DNA from 2 places in the Barrientosiimonas humi genome. Region 2 is predicted to be linked to the other one. Evidence: riboswitches for the same ligand, from Rfam matches in the RefSeq annotation. Region 2 holds a riboswitch; the other holds the start of a gene.
What was found. A riboswitch is a leader RNA that binds a small molecule or an ion and turns the genes downstream of it on or off. The one in region 2 is predicted to bind S-adenosylmethionine.
Positions count from the first base shown of each region.

Region 1: another riboswitch for S-adenosylmethionine. It lies ahead of metX (homoserine O-acetyltransferase MetX); the one in region 2 lies ahead of metB (cystathionine gamma-synthase).

Region 1 is NZ_VFOK01000001.1:954,814-958,016, reverse strand. Features, by position in the region: gene FB554_RS04520 (RNA polymerase sigma factor) at 1-137, opposite strand, end outside; gene FB554_RS04515 (universal stress protein) at 386-760, opposite strand; gene metX (homoserine O-acetyltransferase MetX) at 819-2,006, opposite strand; SAM riboswitch class IV at 2,045-2,153, opposite strand; gene FB554_RS04505 (DUF4192 domain-containing protein) at 2,182-3,203, opposite strand, start outside.
Region 2 is NZ_VFOK01000001.1:134,122-137,324, reverse strand. Features, by position in the region: gene FB554_RS00670 (NUDIX hydrolase) at 1-451, opposite strand, end outside; gene metB (cystathionine gamma-synthase) at 483-1,661, opposite strand; SAM riboswitch class I at 1,741-1,859, opposite strand; gene FB554_RS00660 (1,4-dihydroxy-2-naphthoyl-CoA synthase) at 1,951-2,889, shown strand; gene FB554_RS00655 (SDR family NAD(P)-dependent oxidoreductase) at 2,981-3,203, opposite strand, start outside.

The DNA of each region.
Region 1 (3,203 bases), 820 kb from region 2:
GACACGGTGCGCTTGGTCGACGTCGCAGGCACGGCCCGTCGGCCGTCGCCGGCGTCGCTGTCGGCAGGGGGGTTCGACGCTGAAGTCACGAGCAACCTTCCGTCACGGGGCGGCGCCGTCTGGGCACCACGAGACACCGCCGGTCGGCGGCGCCCGAGTTGTTGGGGGTGGAGCGGGCCTCGCGGTCTGGGATCAATGTTCGCCTGATCGGGGACCTGATGAACGCTGATCTCCTGAACGCTCCACGACCATTATAAAACGACGCACGGGACGTTCTTTCCAACCGCCCACGCCGTGGCGTTGTTCCACCGTCTCCGGCGGCGGGTCGGGCGGCCCCCGAGCCCGACGTACGCCGGTGCCGGCTCGCCCCTCGGCGGCACCTCGGTCAGTCGGCGGCGTCGGCCTTGACCGCGAGCACCGGGCAGGCGGCGTCGAGCAGGATGCGCTGGGCGTTGGAGCCGAGGATCAGCTTGCCGACCGGGGTGCGCCGGCGCAGCCCGATGACGATGAGGTCGACGCCCTCCTTCTCGGAGACCGCGATGATGTCTTCGGCCGGGTCCTTCTTGTGCTCGATGGGGCGGCGCTCGACCTGCACGCCGGACTGCTCGGCCTCGGCGACGACGGCGTCGAGCTCGGACGACTGGCCGCCGCCGGAGTCCAGCACGATGAGCTGGGTGGACATCCGCCGCGCCTCGTCGACGGCGCGGGTCAGGGCGGCGCGCCCCTCGGCGGTCGGGACGAATCCCACGAGCACGGTCATCTCGAGCCTCCTGCGCTGCGGCGTCTCCGGGGCGTCGGCGCCACCGGTGCGGCTGACGCTACCCGACGCGGCGGTGGTGGCGGGAGGCCAATCGGGCGAGCTGGCCGGAGACGAGATCGGCGACCTGGTCGACCTCGACGAGGAACCCGTCGTGGCCGTGCGCCGACTCGATGACGGCGGCCGGACGGCGCCCGTGCGCGGCGGCCAGCTGCTGGGAGAGCTCCAGCGGGAAGAGCCGGTCGCTGTCGACCCCGGCCACCACGAGGTCGCCGGTGTAGCGGCGCAGCACCTTGGCGATGCCGCCGCGCCCGCGGCCGATGTCGTGGGTCGCCATCGCGCGGGTGAGCGTGACGTAGCTCCCGGCGTCGAACCGGGCGGACAGCTTGCGGGCGTGGTGGTCCAGGTAGCTCTCGACCGCGAACCGCCCGCCGCGCATCGGGTCCTCCCCCGGCTGCGGCGAGCGCCCGAAGCGCTCCTCGAGCTCCGGCGCGCTGCGGTAGGTCGTGTGGGCGATGCGGCGCGCGAGCCCGAGGCCCTGGTCGGGCGAGACGCCGCTGCGGTGGTAGTCGCCGCCCCGCCAGTCGGGGTCCTGCTCGATGGCCAGCGTCTGCGCCTGGCCCCAGGCGATCTGGTCGGCCGTCGCGGCGCCGCACGCGGCGACGACGGCGGCGGCGCGGGTGCGGTCGGGATAGGTCGCGACCCACTCGGCCGCGCGCATCCCGCCCATCGAGCCGCCGATGACCAGCGCCCAGGCGGGGATGCCGAGCAGGTCGGCGACCAGCGCCTCGACCCGGACCTGGTCGCGGATCGTGACCTCGGGGAACCGCGAGCCCCACGGCTGCCCGTCGGCGGCCTCGGTGGCGGGCCCGGTGGTGCCGCGGCAGCCGCCCAGCACGTTGGTGGCCACGACGAACCAGCGGTCGGTGTCGATGGCGGCGCCGGGTCCGACGAGCCCGGGCCACCAGCCAGCCGTCGGCTGCCCCGGACCGGGTGGGCCGACGACGTGGGTGTCGCCGGTGAGGGCGTGCTCGACCAGGACCGCGTTGCTGCCGTCGGGGGCGAGCGTGCCCCAGGTCTGGACCGCCACGACCACGTCGGGCAGCAGCCCCCCGGTCTCCAGCGGCACCGAACCCACGCGCAGCCCGAACGCGTCGGGGTTGGTGCCCGCACCGAGCGGGACCCAGCACTCCGGGCGGCGGCCGTAGGCCGGGCGCGTCAGCGGGCGGTGTCGGTCCTGCAGCGTCATCGGCCTCGCTCCCGGTCAGGGGGCTCGCACCTGTCGCTGCCCCGCGCTTGTCGACGGCGTCGCCGACCTTGTCCTCACCCGGGGCACCCCACCGCGGTGGAGGGTTGCCGCTCAGCCAGCCGGGGCTTGTCGCTGAGACTCTTGACGCGACCGACGCTAGCACCGGGCCGAGCGGTCAGACCGCCGCCTCTCGCGTCGTGGGACACAGGTCGAGCGGCCGCATCCCGTGGGTCACGACCTGCATCAGCAGCCTTGCCATGCGGTAGTCGGGGTCGGCCTCCAGGGCGCGGTCGAGCGCGACCAGCGCGAGCGCTCCCCCGCCGTGCGTCCAGCACCAGTACGCCAGCAGCGTGGCCGGAGCCGGCACCATCGGCTCCGGCGCGGAGCGCACCAGCTCGCGCAGCCGCTCGGTGACGCGGGTGACCTCGGCAGGGGTGAGCACCCGGTCGTCGAACGGCACGGCGCCCGCCCGGCGGATCGCCCGCGTGAGGTCGGGGAACAGGCCGGGCACCGTCATCGGCGTCATCGCCAGCCAGCCCATCAGGTGGTCGCGCAGGTTCCGCTCGCGCAGCGTCATCAGCACCGTGCCGAGGTCGCCGACGGGCAGGTCGCGCACCCTCGGCGCGTCGAGCGAGGGGTCGAGCACCCGGGCGAGCGCCGCGGGGTAGTCGCCCCAGACGTACGGGTTGGGGCAGGCGAGCCGTCTCGCCGCCTGCGCCGACCGCTCGAGCGCGTCGAGCAGCGCTTCCCCACCGGCGGGGCCGACGTGGTCGGGGTCGAGGTCGGGATCGTCGCGATCGTCGTCGGGCTCGCCCCACTCCGCCGCCCACGCGTCGTCCCAGTCGTCGCACAGGTCGTCGTCGGCCGTGGCCTCGGCCCAGTCGGCGAAGCGGTCGTCGAGGTCGTCGAGCTCGCCCTCCTCGTGCGGGCCGAGCACGCGGGTCTGGACCCACTGCGCGACCGCGCCCGGGCGCAGCGGAGCCGGGCGCAGCGAGCGCACCAGGTCCTCGCGCTCGGCCGCGGGCGTGCGCTCCCCCAGCACGTGGTCGGCGACGGCGGGGATGCGGTCGGCGGCGGGCACCGCCTGCCACACCTCGCGCGGGCAGCGGCCGCCGCACCGGCAGTCGTCGATGCACCACTGCGCGGGCCGGTCGCCCTCGGCGGGGCGCACCAGCACGACGTGGTTGACGGGGTTCG
Region 2 (3,203 bases):
CCGCGAGGGCCATCGCGAGCTGGCGCTCGAACCGCGGGAGCAGCGGCGGCAGGTCGGTGACGTCGAACCAGCGCACGTCGCTGGACTCCTCGTCACCGACCCGCGGCTCCCCCGCGACCCAGCGGCAGCGGAACGCGTGGTCGAGGTACTGGCAGCGGTCGCCGTTGGGGTACTCCATCGGGATCAGCGACGACACGGCGAGCAGCCGCTCGACCTCGACCTGCACGCACGTCTCCTCGAGCACCTCGCGCTCGGCGGTGACGTCGGGCTCCTCGCCCGGGTCGCAGATCCCGGTGACGGGCGTCCACAGGCCGTTGTCGGAGCGGCGCACCAGCAGCACCTGCTGGCGCCCGTCGACCTGGCGCAGGACGTACGCCGACGTCCCCGGCAACCACAGCAGTCGGGTGCCGACGTGCTCGCGCAGGTCGGCGACGTACTCCGGGATCGGCATGACCCGAGTCTAGGAACCCGGGCCGACCACCTCAGACGGCCACGGGGGTGCGCGCCTCCGCGCGGTCGAGCGCGGCGCGCAGGTCGGCGACCAGGTCCTCCGGGGCCTCGATGCCCACCGAGAAGCGCAGCAGCCCGTCGCCGATGCCGGCGACCGCGCGCGCCTCGGGACTCATCGACGCGTGGGTCATCGTGGCGGGGTGGGCGACCAGGCTCTCGGTGCCGCCGAGCGACTCGGCCAGGGTGAAGCAGTGCAGCCCGTCGACGAACGCGCGCACCGCCTCCTCCCCGCCGCGCAGCTCGACCGACAGCATCGCGCCGAAGCCGTCCTGCTGCCGCGCGGCGATGTCGTGGCCCGGGTGGTCGGCGAGCCCGGGGTAGTGCACCCGCGCGACGGCCGGGTGGTCGAGCGCGGCGTCGACGAGGGCGCGGGCGTTGTCCTGGTGAGCGCGCAGCCGCACGTGCAGGGTGCGCAGCCCGCGCAGCGCGAGGTAGGAGTCGAACGGGCTGCCGGTGACGCCGAGCACGTTGCCCCAGTAGGCCAGCTCCTCGTGCAGCTCGGGCGTGGCCGCCACGACCGCGCCGCCGACGACGTCGCTGTGCCCGTTGATGTACTTCGTCGTCGAGTGCACGACCACGTCGGCGCCCAGCTCGATCGGTCGCTGCAGCAGCGGCGACAGGAACGTGTTGTCGGCGACCACGAGCGCGCCGGCCGCGTGGGCGGCGTCGGCCACCGCGCGCACGTCGGTGAGGCGCAGCAGCGGGTTGGACGGCGTCTCGACCCACACCACCTTCGGGCGCTCGCGCAGCGCCTCGGCGAGCGCGTCAGGATCGGTGAGATCCACTGTGCGACAACGGAACTGGCCCTTCGTCGACAGCGAGTCGAACAGTCGCCAGCTGCCGCCGTAACAGTCGTGCGGCACGACGATCGTGTCGCCGGGCGCGAGCAGCGCGGTCGTGCACAGCGCGATCGCGGACATCCCGGTCGAGGTGATGGTGCCGCCGAACCCGCCCTCGAGCGTGGCCAGCGCCTCGCCGAGGAGGTCGCGGGTGGGGTTGCCCGAGCGGGTGTAGTCATACTGCCCGCACTCGCCGAACCCGCTGAAGCTGAAGGTGCTCGTGAGGTGCAGCGGCGGCACGACGGCGCCGTGGGTGGGGTCGGCGTTGATGCCGGTGGTGAGTCCGCGGGTGAGGCGGGAGATGTCAGTCATGGTGTCCTCCTGGTCACAGGTGGCCAGCCATGCGGACCGGAGGCTGCGCGTCACCGGCGCCTGGTCAGACGTCTGCGACGCTCCATCTTCCGGCTGGCCCGAGGGCCGCCGCAGGACTTGGCACCTTTTCCGCGAGTTGCCTCGCGGAAGGCTGCCCCGGCGTCAACGGGCCTGTCCCTCAGCCGGTCTTGATGGATGTTGCGCGCGCCACGTTAACCGACCCGGCGCCGCCGTGTCCGGCACCGTCCGCTGGGTGAGCCGCGACGGACGTACGCCTAACATCACGCAGGTGAGCGAGCAGACCACCGCCAACCCGTTCCGGCCCGACGACTGGGCGCCCGTGCCCGGGTTCGAGGACCTCACCGACATCACCTACCACCGCGCGGTCGACGTGGGGTGCGTGCGGGTGGCGTTCGACCGGCCCGAGGTGCTCAACGCGTTCCGGCCGCACACCGTCGACGAGCTCTATCGCGTGCTCGACCACGCGCGGCGCACCCCCGACGTCGGCTGCGTGCTGCTCACCGGCAACGGGCCCGGCCCCGAGGGCACCGGCGCGGCCGGCAAGTGGTCGTTCTGCTCCGGCGGTGACCAGCGCATCCGCGGGCGCAGCGGCTATCAGTACGCCGACGGCGACACCGCCGAGTCCGTCGACGAGCGACGGGTCAAGGCCGAGGGCGGGCGGCTGCACGTCCTGGAGGTGCAGCGGCTGATCCGCACCATGCCCAAGGTCGTCGTCGCGGTCGTGCCCGGGTGGGCGGCCGGCGGCGGGCACAGCCTGCACGTCGTGTGCGACCTGACGATCGCGAGCCGCGAGCACGCCCGGTTCAAGCAGACCGACGCCGACGTGGGCTCGTTCGACGCGGGCTACGGCTCGGCCTACCTCGCCAAGATGGTGGGCCAGAAGTTCGCCCGCGAGATCTTCTTCCTGGGGCGGACGTACACCGCCGAGGACATGCACCGGATGGGCGCGGTCAACATCGTCGCCGACCACGCCGAGCTCGAGGCCGAGGCGCTGCAGGTCGCCCGCGAGATCATGGGCAAGAGCCCGCAGGCGCAGCGGATGCTGAAGTTCGCGTTCAACCTCACCGACGACGGCCTGATGGGGCAGCAGGTGTTCGCGGGCGAGGCGACGCGGCTGGCGTACATGACCGACGAGGCCGTCGAGGGACGCGACCAGTTCCTGCAGAAGCGCGACCCCGACTGGTCCCCGTTCCCCTGGTACTTCTGAGCGTCGCTGCGCGAAGGCAGTTCGCGGCCGGGCCTCGCGCCAGGCCCCGCAGACGGTGCCCCGATCGCGCGGACCGGCGTGAACTGCCTTCTCAGGGCGACACCCGGTGGATCTTGTGCTGCGCCGCCTGCGCGCGCGGGCGCACCACCATCGAGTCGATGTTGACGTGCTTGGGGCGGGTGGCGACGAACGCCACGCACTCGGCGATGTCCTCCTGGGTCAGCGGGTCGACCACACCGGCGTAGACCGCGGCGGCCTTCTCGGCGTCGCCGTGGAAGCGCACCAGCGCGAACTCGTCGGAGGCCACCATCCCC